DNA from 4 places in the Clostridium algidicarnis genome. Region 2 is predicted to be linked to each of the others. Evidence: riboswitches for the same ligand, from Rfam matches in the RefSeq annotation. Region 2 holds a riboswitch; each other region holds the start of a gene.
The links. A riboswitch is a leader RNA that binds a small molecule or an ion and turns the genes downstream of it on or off. The one in region 2 is predicted to bind cobalamin.

Region 1 (3,363 bases), 1.0 Mb from region 2:
TGATAAAATATGATGCCCATACCTATACCAGTCATTAATATACCAAATATTAATTCTATAATCATATCGTTTACTAAAGGCCCACTTAAAGGCCATAGCTTTTCCATTATCCATATCATGCCTGAAAGTTCTAAACTTGTATATATAGTTTTTGCTCCAAAGGCCTTTCCTATGATTAAGAAGCCTACGGTAAATAAGATTAAATTCATCATCATCATCAAAGCACCAACAGGGAACTTAGGTAAATAATAATTAATTATTAAACCAAGTCCATTAACTCCTCCAGTAGCTAAATTATTAGGCATAAGAAAAAAGTACATACCTGATGCCACCATTAAATTACCTATACTTATAAAAATTAATTCCTTTCCCTTCTCTCTCATAATACCCCCCCTATAATTTTATTATATAACCGATCGTAAAAATCCATTTCCGTGAACATCTGCCGCTTCCGAAACTGAAATAAGAGCTGACTCATCTATTTCTTCTACTAATTTTTGAACCATATTTAATTCATTTTCACTAACTACACAGTATATTATCTTCCTTTTGACACCAGTATATGCCCCCTCACCGTAAAGGAAGGTAGTGCCTCTTCCTATCTTTTTAATTATGCAATCTGATACTTCTTCTTCCTTAGACGTAACTATTAATAATATCTTTTTCTTATTAAAGCTATTTAAAACCTTATCTATAACCACTGATTTTATATACATCAATAATAAAGTATAAAGTGTTAATGTAAGATTTGTAACGAAGATTCCCATCATTGCAATTACACCATTTAGAGCAAAGTATAAAGTGGACATTTTCATTCCATTTCTTTTTCGAAGGATTATAGCTACTATGTCAGTCCCTCCTTGAGAGGCACCTTGTTTAAATATCATTCCCATTCCTATTCCACTCACAACGGCTCCTGCTAAAGTTGATATAAAAATATCCTCTATTTTAAGTACACTTACCATATCCTTTGTTAAAACTAAAAATATAGACATTGATACCATTCCAATAAAACTTAAAACTACAAACTCTCTATTTACTAACTTATACCCTATAATAAATACCGGTATATTAATAATAAAAACCCAATACCCTGAAGGTATATTTGATACATATTGTAAGATAAGAGATATCCCTGCAGCTCCTCCACTTAAAAGTCTATGAGGTATTATAAATGCATTGATTGCAATAGAATAAAGGAAACTTCCTATTAAAATATTAATTACCTTAACGTACCATTCCTTTTCCTTTTCTTTTTCTTTTCTGATTTCTCTGTGACTTTTGATTTTACTCATTTAGATATTCTCCCCACATATTTTTTTTACTAAGCTATAGTATCAACAATTTCCATGATGCTAACATCTCCTAAAAGATATAAACTAATCTCTATACTTTCTTACCACTAATGCTTAAATTGAAAAAGTTATTAGTTACATTAATGATGATAGATACTAAATGACTCATAAAAATTAAATAAATAAAACCTCCGTAAAACGGAGGCATAAAGTATCTAATCTTATGAATCAATAAGCTCAATAATTACACAACAAAAAAATCAGTATTATTAATACTTATTATTCATGGCTTTGCTTCCCTCCGAAGTCCCATACATTGTCTAAGGCAGGTCTCCTGACTCACGGGTCATCCTTCACCATCCTTCCCAGAGAAAGAGATAATCTCCAGTGGATTTGGTTTTGTCGCCGTATACAGTAGCGGGGGCTGTAGTGGATCTTCACCACTTTCCCTATTAAACCTAAAAAGGTACCTAAAACAATTATTATTTTATTATGCTACGCTTTAATTATATCAGTTATTTATGCTCTATTCAACAGGTTACAATCAGTGAAGTCTTTATATTTAATATCCTATTATCCCCCAAGAGTTATATCTTGAGCATCATACCAATTTATTGCATCATAAAAATGTTTTTCTTTAAAATTTGGCCAATAATCTTCTATTATATAAAAATCAGAATAAATAGACTGCACTGGAAGAAATCCACTTAATCTTCTTCGTCCTCCCCACCTTATAATTAAATCCATTTTTGAAACATCGTAAGATTGAATTTGATTTGTAATGTTATTGCTTACACTTTTAGACCTCTTTAGATGCTCAAGATCCCACTTCCAACTATAATTAACAAGAAAATTAACCTTCATTCCTCCCTTCCCAAAGACCCTCCTTGTAGTATAAGGAAGCAATTCTTTTGGAAACATTGGAGATTTAGTATTTCCTACTACAAGAAGTTCAGCATCCTCCTTTAAAAGTATGTTTACAGAATTAATACAAGCCTCTGTAAATGCCTTTATTTGTTCCCTTGGTCTTTTAGTATTATCTACTGTAAATCCATAATAGGTTATCTCTTTAATTCCTAGTTTTTCACATAACTTAAAAAGTAATAATCCAGGATCAATACCTGATTTATATCCGCTTTCTTTAGATAAGCCTTTATCTATAGCCCATCTTCTATTGCCATCTGGAATTATTCCTATGTGATTTGGTATTCTCATTGCTTTCACCTCAAATGTTCCATATATTACACAAGTATAAATTAATAGTTACTTTTTATAATAAATACTCTGCCTTTTATATTATTAACATCCATAGAAAATTTAACCACATAAGTTGTGTATTATTTAATATATTTTAGGGAAATCCATTAGTTTGTGTTATTATATTAAAGTCGTAAAATATTATCACCCTTATAAAAATACAAATATAAATATCTTTTACTATAATTAAATATTATGATTTTTAAAACTGTGAATTTTATTGATATTTATCAACAATAATATATACTAAAATACGTAATTAAAAATGGTGGTTTCTTAAATGTTGTATTATCATAATAATGATTGTTTAGTTTAAAATAAAATTACACAATGTCATTTAATAGATTTAGCTCATTTAAAACTTAGAATATCCACCTTTAAGGAGAAAAAATGTTATTTGAAAACTTAAATATTATAACCCCAATAAAAAAGGCTTTAAAACTTGAAGGATATGAAAAGCCAACACCTATACAAGAGCAGTCTATTCCCCCTATACTTAATGGAAGAGACTTTCTAGGTTGTGCACAAACTGGTACTGGTAAAACAGCTGCCTTTGCTATACCTATACTTCAGCTTATGATTAATAAAGAAAACCCTAAGTCAAAATCCAACCATATTAAGGCACTTATACTTGCTCCTACTAGAGAACTTGCTATTCAAATTGGTGAAAGCTTTGAATCTTACGGGAAATATATAGACCTTAAAACCTTAGTTATCTTTGGTGGCGTATCTCAAAATCCACAAACTAATGCATTAAAATCTGGAGTGGATATTTTGGTTGCAACACCTGGAAGATTAATTGACCTGGTTA
Region 2 (3,363 bases):
ATTTCATTATCATACAAGAACTTACTATCTTTATATTTTACAAGATCTGCAAACATTGAACCATCATTCATGTTGTGCCCATAAAGTATTATATTAATATCATCACTTGCACCTTTATTCCTAAAATCCATAAATATACTTCCATATTTACTTTTTTCCTGGTATGGATCATGATCTAAATAAAATTCATTGTCTTTCCCTTTAAATACAGGATAATCTATTGTTGTATTATGTATTTTAATCCATCCTATAGTTTCTTCATTCAATTCTAAAAGAGGGCTATATTTTTCAGAAATGACATCTTCCTCTTTGGTTTGTAAATCATTTAATGTTCTTTCACATACAACTGCATCTTTATTATTTAGATTTTCTGTACCTATGACCTTTACTTTATCAAATTTTATAGTGTTTTTATTACTCTCTAACTTACAATTAATTAATATATATGTGGCATATATAAAAACTATAGTCCAAATTATAACCAGCCTTTTTTTCATACTCATTCTTCCTCACCAATTAGGTACATTACATTTTTACTTTGTATTTTTATAAAAGAGAGGCTATTAAAACCTCCCTTTTTTCAACTTATTATTTACCCATAACTTTTCTATTTTTAATTTTGCATGATCCATACATAGATATTGACATAATTGAAGCTATAAATATAACTATTGATAAATTTAAAAAACTATTATCTCCAGTTTTAGGATTTGAAACATTGCCATTGTTTTTTGTTGTTATAGTATCATTTTTATTATTACTTCCATTTACATTTGCTCCTTTTGCTTCACTGGACTTTGCTTGAGTTGTAATAGCTTTTATAGTGTTTTTATCAAAGCTTATTTTAAAATTAGTTTTTCTTCCCATTGCTGCAACATTACTTTCTACTTGTACTGGCTCATCTATACTATCAACAAGAAATTTGTAAGTTACAGTCTTGGTATCACCGTTTTGTGAGATTTTACTAGCACTATCAAATGTTCCTGCTGAATTTTTAACAGTTAAGTCGCTCATCGTATCTTTCATCTCTAAAATCACATACATTTTACTATTATTAACCTCTAATTTGACAGGATTTATTATTGCATTACTAGCCTGTGAAGATAATTCTCCTGTGCTAGAATTTAAAGCTTGTACATTAATTGTATACTCCCCATCACTAAGAGTCTCTGCCGCAAAAGCTTTTACCCCTGTAACCAACATAAGAGTCATAATGGATGTTAAAATACTTAATGCTAATCTTTTTGAATGTGTTTTCATAATATACTCCCCAATCTATTTTTATTTTAAAAAATAAAAATTTCACACCAAACCTACTATGACTGAAATCTTAAAACATATACATAAATTCCTTTATCTTTGAACTTTTCCAAAACAAAAATCCTTCTGCATTAAGCCAGAAGGATTTTATCGTTTAAACCACGCAATGAATACGTTTTCAAACACCATCTATCATTCGTAGAGCTTATCGGTGTATAAAAATAGGCAGATTTTCTGGCTTAAGTATCATCGTATATGCAAAGTATAAAATCATAATTTATTCTTGCAAAACTCCTCTATTCACAGTGGCGGGACCGCGAAGGATTTAACCCTTCTTCCCTTTTAATCAATAAATACTTATATTTATTGAACCTATTCCATAATATTTTATTTTTACAAATTAACTATATCATGTATAATATTCTAATACAAGCACTTTTTATTTCATTTGTATTCTTACTCTAAAATTGGAATAACAAAAATCCACGATATTTCTATCGTGGATTTGTTGTCTAAAACTCTAATTTTAATACAATTTATCAATGCTTGATTAACGCTAAAAGGTTTGAATATTGCTAAATTGTGCACCTAGCGATCTTACTAATTTCATTTGTTATTTAAGTGCGATTAATATATTTTTTGTGGTTTTATTATGGAAATCAACTAAAAAAGCACTCCATTAAACTTTATTTTAATGAAATGCTTTTACCTGGTAATTTTCTGGACCTCGAGGTGTTAGATTGGGACGAAGTTACCCTCTTGCTATTTGGGATTGCTAATATTTCTGCTTAAGCGCAGTTTTCCATTTTATTCTACCCTGGATTCCTTGTGGGGACATGCTTTGATGAACTCACTTGTTAACCGCGACAGTTTTTGTTGCTTATATGAAGTGATTGAACTCAGTAGCAAAAAGTGTTATGCTATCAATGTTAAACTTAGTAAAATGTCTTTACTATATAAAAATAAAGTATGAAATTTCAATTGATATAATAATATATTAAAGAGCTTATTTTTGTAGGCTCTTTTTTAATGATAAAGAGAGGTACTAATATGATAAAAGTTGATAACTTATCCTACTCATTTCCGAAAAAGGATCTATATAATAATATTTCATTTACATTAGAAGATGGACAGCATTGTGCTTTCATAGGAACAAATGGCAGTGGAAAAAGTACACTAATAGATATCCTTATTGATCCAGAAAAATATATGTTTGATGGTTCCTTAGAGAAATCCCCTAATTGTAGAATTGGGTATGTAAGTCAATTCTCAGAACAGGGCGAAACAAAAGAAATTACAGTTTTCGAATATATCGGAGAAGAATTTATTAAACTACAAAATGAAATGACATCTATTTGCAGTGAGATGGAAACATCCACCAATGTTGATACTTTACTAGAAAAGTATCAACAAACTTTAGACGCATTTGACGCAATTAATGGTGATGATTTTGAAAAAGTTATTAATAAGAAACTAAATCTTACAAACTTAATGAAGTATAAAGATATAATGATATCTTCCCTTAGTGGTGGTGAAATTAAGCTTATTCAAGTAATTAAGGCAATGCTAAATAGTCCTGACTTAATGATTATGGATGAACCAGATGTGTTTTTAGACTTTGAAAACCTTAATTCTCTTAAAAATCTAATTAATTCACATAAAGGAACAATGTTAATTATTACTCACAACAGATATCTACTTAATCATTGTTTCAACAAAATTATCCACCTTGAAAACATGGAAATACAAGAGTTTGATGGAAGCTATATTGATTATAACTTCTCATTACTTCAAACTAAAATTGAGTTACAAGAACTAGCCGCTGTTGATAATGAAGAAATTGATAGAAACGAAAAACTAATAGATAAACTAAGATTTCTCGCAACTGATCATGCTGAACCTGCAAAAGGAAGAGCTCTAAATGCTAGAGTTAAAGTTCAAGAAAGATTAGAAAAACGTAGAATAAAAGCCCCCTTTGTAGAAATTAAAGAACCTTATATAAGTTTAGCTGCCTATAATGTAATGGATGAAGCCACGGTTTTAAAAGTTACTGATTACAGTGTTGCCTTTGATGACATGCTTCTAGAAAATGTTAACTTTGAG
Region 3 (3,363 bases), 700 kb from region 2:
GATGGCACCAATAAGATCCTCTACTCCTGCCATAACTCCCCCATATACGGGACCAAAGAGCATAGCACTTAAAGCTATGGGTAAAAACGCAAAACTTATCTTTATTGTAGGTAAAAGTTGTATAGATAAGAATCTAGATAGTATAAAGGTTATTGCAATAAATAATGCCATAGTAACAATTTTTTTTGATGTAGTCATTTTTGCCATTTTAATCACTGCTACTTAAAATATGGACAAATATATCCATATCAAGGTTTTTACTTTTAAGATTACATTTGCATCTTAAAAGTCATAAACTCCCGACTAGCCATCGGTACACATAACATTGGTTTTATTATTAAATTTTGTACCTTGTAGACTTAGTTAAATATATTTTGTCTAGTAGCGTACTCCTTTTTATTTATTTTAATTTAAGCTTTCATATTTTCTTAAAAGGCTTAGGTGAATAAGATCTATTCACTGGTTATATAATATTTTAAATAGGTTGTCTAGAAGAATATTATTTTATTACAAATATACAACTATTTAAATTAAATAGAAAGTAATAGTTTATTGCTTCCTATACCATTATATCAAATACACCGACAATTTACAGAAAATTCGCAAATAAAACTTATAAAAATATTAAACTTTAAATGATAATTAGATAAATTTTCCCCCATTTAATTCAGAGTATTTTAAAGGTGTTTGTAAAATTTAGTGTTTGGCATTACAAAGCTCAATGATATTGTGTTTAAATAAACTATGGAAAGATTTGAACAGTAAGTTTGTATGATATTAGAATCTTATTGCAAAAGGGTAATCACCATAAGTGATGGGAAACTAATTAAATCTAATGATGCAAATAATGAAGGAATTGATGAATTTATATCTTAGTATAATATAATAAATCAATTGACAAAATGAAGGAAGATATATAATGAATATTATGTTTTATGGTTGCATATGCAATAATAGGGAATAAGGTTAGAATCCTTAGCAGCCCCCGCTACTGTAATAGCTACGAAACTCTACTAAAGTCATTAAGATTAATTCTTGAGAAGACAAAGAGGATTAGGATGGAAGCTATAAGTCAGGAGACCTGCCATAAAATGAAAGTGTAAGATTTCGGCGGGAAATTAATGCCATAACTATGCAGCGACTACTCTGTATATGTTGAGTATGCCATGTGTTATTAAGTGCTTAAAGCCCTAGAAATGGGGCTTTTTTTATTTGTAATTTTAGATAACTATAAAGTGATTTTTAGGTTATGAATATGAGTTCCTTTTGGAAAGGTATTAGGATAGAATAAAGTTTACATGAAAAGACAAGCTTCACAAAGTAGTATATAGGGGGGATAAGAACAATGGATGAAAAGCATTACAAATTAAATGAAAAGGAGGAAAAATTATTAAAAATAATCAAAGAAGTAGAATTTGGTGAGATGAAGGTTATTGTTCAAGATGGATTACCTATTAGAGTTGAAGAACTAAAAAAGTCAATTAAGTTATAAACGAAAATATTGTACTGACCAGAAAACTGGAGGTGCCAGGGGTAAATTAATAGTTAAAAGTAACTATTAATCAAATTAAACCAACAGAAAGTAAGGGGGTATAATTGTGAAAAAGAAAAATTTAACGCTGAAGAAAATGCTTAGTGTACTACTAGTTGCATTTATGTTTTTTGGGATTTCAGCTAGTGCAATTTCTAACACATTTAAGAAGGCTAGTGATTCAAAGCCAAAGGGTTATGTAACAGTATCTATGGAAAAATTCACATTGGGTCTTGGTTATATAGTAGAACCGGTAAAGGTACCTATATATGAAAATACTAGGGTATCTGAGGTAATCACTAATTTATTAGGTGAAGGGAATTATCGTATTACGGGAGAGATAGATAAAGGGTTCTATCTAGCCTCTGTAAAGGACAAGGACAAAAGAAAGGTAAATATCCCTCAATATATATTAGATGAATGTGGAGATGTTGATGAGGATAGAACGGAAGATGACTGGCTAGGTGAGTTTGATTATACTAGTATGTCTGGGTGGATGTATTCTGTAAATAATAAGTTCCCTAACTTTGGGGCTGCTGAATATTATCCAAAAGACGGAGACGTTATTAGATGGCAGTTTACTGTTTATGGTTATGGGTCAGATATTGGTGGTGGATTTGAAGGGGACGCAACTTCTGGTTCCTTTGAAGGATCATATAAACCTATTGCTAATAAAGGTGAGCTTACTGCAAAATTAGCAGAAATCAATAGCTCAAAAGAGAAAGCTGCTATTCTTTCAAAAGCAGGTGTACAAGCAGCCTATGACAAAGCTTACAGGGTAGCTCAGGTGGTGGATTCATCACAAGAGAGCGTAGATCAGGCATTTACTACTCTTGACAATGCAGTTAATGGAACTAAACCTGGTAATCCAGAGGATCCAGAAAAATCAACTAATCCAGAAGAACCAAGTAAACCGGAAGAACCAGCTAAATCAATAGATTTAATTAAGTCAAATCCGAGCATAGAAACAGCTATAGATGAAACAGCAGCTTTAATGTATAAAAACACACCAAATCCTGTTCTTGGAACCCTTGGTGGAGAGTGGACAATGCTTTCATTAGCAAGGGCAGGATACACTGTTCCAGAAGAATATTATGAAAAATATTATATTAATGTTGCAAATGAATTAAAGGAAAAGGGAGGAGTTCTTCATAAAGTTAAGTATACTGAATACTCAAGAGTTATATTAGGACTTACAGCCATAGGGAAAGATGTAACAAATGTTGCAGGATATAACTTACTTGAAAAATTAGCGGATTTTAATTCTGTAAAGAAACAAGGAATAAATGGACCTATATTTGCATTAATTGCACTTGATACTAATAATTATGAAATACCTATAATGAAAGATGTAAAGGTTCAAACTACAAGAGATATCCTTATAGATTATATATTAGATTTGGAAATAACAGATAAAAATGGTGTAGTTGGTGGTTGGGCACTAACAGGTAAGACTCCAGATCCAGACATAACTGGAATGGCGCTACAATCTTTAGCTAAATATAAAAATGATGAAAAAGTTAAACCTTATATTGATAGGGCAGTTAAGGTTTTAGCTAATCTTCAAAATGACAAGGGTGGCTACTCAAGTTGGGGATCAGTAAATAGTGAGAGTATAGCACAGGTTATAGTAGCTTTAACTGCACTTGGTATAGATCCAAGCAAGGATACAAGATTTGTTAAAGGTGAAGGAAGTTGGGTTATTTCTGCTATTATGGACTTTTACGTTAGTGGTGGAGGATTTAAGCATGTGTTAGATCAAGAGATAAATGGCATGGCAACGGATCAAGGTATGTATGCCATAGTTGCCTATGATAGATTTGTAAATGGAA
Region 4 (3,363 bases), 490 kb from region 2:
ATGGAGTTTTATGTTATGGTATATGAAGGGAAAAGATTAATAAATACCATAGATTTTAATAAAACATCAATAGGTGATTTAGCTAAATTAGATTATTTAGAAAAAGACCTAATGGAAGCCTTTAATAAGAAAAGTATTAGAAAGTTAGCAAAAGTAAGTACAGATAGTATTGTTTTAAATGAAGGAAGACTTCATTACTCCATTTTAAATGATGTTATTAAAATATGTGAAGACACTAAAGGACTTGGGATAATAGGGGGTCATAGTGGAGATATTTTAGGCATAATATATGAAGATGAAGAAGGTCTTAAAAAAGGTTTAGACTTAAATATAAAGATTAAAGATTATAGATGTTATGGAATAAAGACGTTAGATTCTATTGATAGATATAGAAAGAAGGGATAAGTATGAAAAAGTTATATGTAATTGGAATGGGCCCAGGGGGAATTGAACATATGTCAATAAAGGCACGAAAATCCTTAGAGGAAAGTGAAGTTATTGTAGGTTATGTAAAATACATAGATATGATTAAGTCCTTAATTGAAGGTAAAGAAGTTTATGCAACAGGAATGAAGGGCGAAGAGGAAAGATGTAAGCAAGCTTTAAGTATGGCAGAAAGTAAGACTGTGTCTATAGTTAGTACTGGAGATGCCGGAATATATGGTATGGCTGGACTTATACTAGAGTTATGTAAAGAAGAAGATATGGATAGTGTAGAGGTTGTACCAGGTATAACAGCGGCTTCAGCTGCTGCATCTATGGTAGGCGCACCTTTAATGCATGATAATTGCAATATTAGTTTAAGTGATCTTATGACACCATATTCACTAATTAAAAAAAGAGTAGAACTTGCTGCAAATGCAGACTTTGTAATTTCATTATATAATCCTAAAAGTAAGGGGAGACCAAATTATCTAAGAGAATGTATAGATATAATAAAGACTTTTAGAAAAGGAAGTACACCTGTAGCTATTGTGAAAAATGCTCTTAGAGATGGTGAAGAAAAGGAGATATTTACCTTAGATACTTTCGAAGATACTAATGTAGATATGTTTACTATTGTAATTATAGGAAATAGTGAAAGTTATATAAAGGGAGATAAGTTTCTTACACCTAGAGGATATCTGAGTAGATAGGTAGAATAGTTTATAGGATATAATTAAAAATTTAATAAAAGTTTAGGTGCCTTTTTTAGTAAAGGTGAAAAGGGAATGTGGTAAAAGCCACAGCAGCCCCCGCTACTGTATTTGAGTACAAACCTTACATGCCACTTCTTTAAATGAGGGAAGGGTAAGGGGAGGATGATTCATAAGCCAGGAGACCTGCCTAAACAAATAAACAAACTTTCGGAGGGAAGGTATTAGAAAAATCAAAGTAATTAATGATTTTGTATACTAATGACGCCCTTAGGGCGTCATTTTTTGTATAAATATAAATTTAATAGGAGGAAAAGAAATGAAGAAAAAGAGTGTTTTTATCTTATCGTTACTAATGTTTTTGGGAGGTACCTATATGGCAAATGCAATGCATATTGTAGAAGGATTTTTAAGTCCTTTATGGTGTGTGGTTTACTTTGCATTAAGTGCACCATTTTTCATACTAGGGCTCAGGGATATAAAAAGTAAAACAAAAGATAACAAAGATTTAAAGATGTTATTAGCCTTAGTTGCAGCCTATGCATTTGTACTGTCAGCAATGAAGCTACCGTCAGTTAGTGGTAGTAGTTCTCATCCTACAGGTACAGGACTTGGAGCTATCTTATTTGGACCTTATGTTATGAGTGTTGTTGGAAGTATAGTATTACTGTTCCAAGCAATATTTTTAGCACATGGTGGTATTACAACTTTAGGTGCTAACGTATTTTCTATGGGTATTGTAGGACCTATAATATCTTATGTTATTTATAGAGCACTAAAAAATAAGAATAAAAGATTAGCTGTGTTTTTAGCAGCAGCCTTAGGAGATTTAGTCACATATATAGTTACCTCATTACAACTAGGACTAGCATTCCCAGCCACAGATGGCGGAGTTTTAGCCTCTTTTATAAAGTTTATAGGAATATTTGCTATAACACAAATTCCACTTGCTGTAATAGAAGGAATTTTAACTGTTGGTATATTTGAATTCATTGAAAAGCATTCTAAAGAAGAATTAATATCATTAGGCGGGGTGAAATAATATGAAAAAGAAAATGATAACTATGATAGTTTTATGCTTCATCATAATAGTAGGAGCACTTGTAATTGGAAGAAATGGTGAATTTGAAGGGGCTGATTCTATGGCTGAAGAGGCTATAATGGAAATAGATGCTTCTTATGAACCATGGTTTAGCCATATATGGGAGCCACCATCAGGGGAAATAGAAAGCTTCTTATTTGCATTACAAGCAGCTGCAGGTGCTGGATTCATAGGTTACTATATTGGTAGAAAAACTGTATGCTCAAAGAAGTAATACTTCTTTCTAAAGTCAATGATAAATCAATAGTAAATCCTTTAGAAAAGATATTTATATCATTAGGTGCTATTATAATTTTAGGATTTAGCAAAAGCTATTTACCAATAATAATAAACATAATATTTTTTGGATTTATGCATTTTAAAAATAAGCATTATTTTAATATAGTAATGAAATTTTCATTAGGTACAGCAGCATTTGCTTTAATTTCGTCCATAACCTTTTTCTTTGATTATGGGGCTAAAGCTACCTTTTTAATAATAGCTAAGTCTTTTTCTGGTGGGCTTTGTGTAGGTTATTTATCACTTACCACCCCTATGGATGATATTTTGAATCTGCTTCATAAATCTAAATACTTACAGGACTTTTGTGATATAGCAAAAAGTATGGAAAGATTTATATTACTTTTAGAAGAGGAACTTATTATAATGACTAGTTCAGTTAAAAGTAGAAATGGATTTGATACCTTTAATCTTAAAATTAAAAATAGCGCTAAAATAGCTGGATTACTTTTTGTAAACACACTTAGAAGGTGGAATAATATAAAGGATGCTATAAATAGCAGATGTTATAATGGAACTTTAAATTATACCGCAAATTACAATAAGATTAATGTTAAGCATATGTTATTTATAGGTATGTATTTACTTTTTGTAAGTGTAATTATGATTATTTAATATTAAAAGGCTTAAAAGATATAATATATTTTTTAAGCCTTTTAGTTTTTAAAAAAGGGTTTTGTATAATTATAACTATGTAAAAATATTTTTTTCTGCTATACTAAACAGAATATAGTGTAAATGTATTAAATATAATGAAGACTTTTAGTATTAATCTTAAATTAAGATTGATATTAAAAGTTATTATTCTGAGAGAAAAGGTGAATTAATGAATATACTTAAGGGCAA

Region 1: it holds a riboswitch for cobalamin, as region 2 does, so the genes downstream of both, BV55_RS0104605 (YitT family protein) here and BV55_RS0109260 (NEAT domain-containing protein) in region 2, are expected to answer to the same signal.
Region 3: it holds a riboswitch for cobalamin, as region 2 does, so the genes downstream of both, BV55_RS0106245 (DUF2292 domain-containing protein) here and BV55_RS0109260 (NEAT domain-containing protein) in region 2, are expected to answer to the same signal.
Region 4: it holds a riboswitch for cobalamin, as region 2 does, so the genes downstream of both, BV55_RS0111590 (energy-coupling factor ABC transporter permease) here and BV55_RS0109260 (NEAT domain-containing protein) in region 2, are expected to answer to the same signal.

The regions. Positions count from the first base shown of each region.
Region 1 is NZ_JNLN01000001.1:925,097-928,459, forward strand. It holds gene BV55_RS0104600 (YitT family protein) at 1-383, opposite strand, end outside; gene BV55_RS0104605 (YitT family protein) at 405-1,295, opposite strand; cobalamin riboswitch at 1,603-1,784, opposite strand; gene BV55_RS0104610 (undecaprenyl diphosphate synthase family protein) at 1,869-2,510, opposite strand; gene BV55_RS0104615 (DEAD/DEAH box helicase) at 2,943-3,363, shown strand, end outside.
Region 2 is NZ_JNLN01000001.1:1,946,037-1,949,399, reverse strand. It holds gene srtB (class B sortase) at 1-503, opposite strand, end outside; gene BV55_RS0109260 (NEAT domain-containing protein) at 589-1,260, opposite strand; cobalamin riboswitch at 1,468-1,651, opposite strand; gene BV55_RS0109255 (ABC-F family ATP-binding cassette domain-containing protein) at 2,311-3,363, shown strand, end outside.
Region 3 is NZ_JNLN01000001.1:1,248,766-1,252,128, forward strand. It holds gene BV55_RS0106240 (folate family ECF transporter S component) at 1-207, opposite strand, end outside; cobalamin riboswitch at 920-1,103, shown strand; gene BV55_RS0106245 (DUF2292 domain-containing protein) at 1,346-1,492, shown strand; gene BV55_RS14860 (DUF4430 domain-containing protein) at 1,599-3,363, shown strand, end outside.
Region 4 is NZ_JNLN01000001.1:2,435,000-2,438,362, forward strand. It holds gene BV55_RS0111580 (GHMP family kinase ATP-binding protein) at 1-405, shown strand, start outside; gene cobJ (precorrin-3B C(17)-methyltransferase) at 408-1,136, shown strand; cobalamin riboswitch at 1,164-1,344, shown strand; gene BV55_RS0111590 (energy-coupling factor ABC transporter permease) at 1,456-2,178, shown strand; gene BV55_RS0111595 (energy-coupling factor ABC transporter substrate-binding protein) at 2,180-2,452, shown strand; gene BV55_RS0111600 (CbiQ family ECF transporter T component) at 2,437-3,132, shown strand; gene ymfI (elongation factor P 5-aminopentanone reductase) at 3,344-3,363, shown strand, end outside.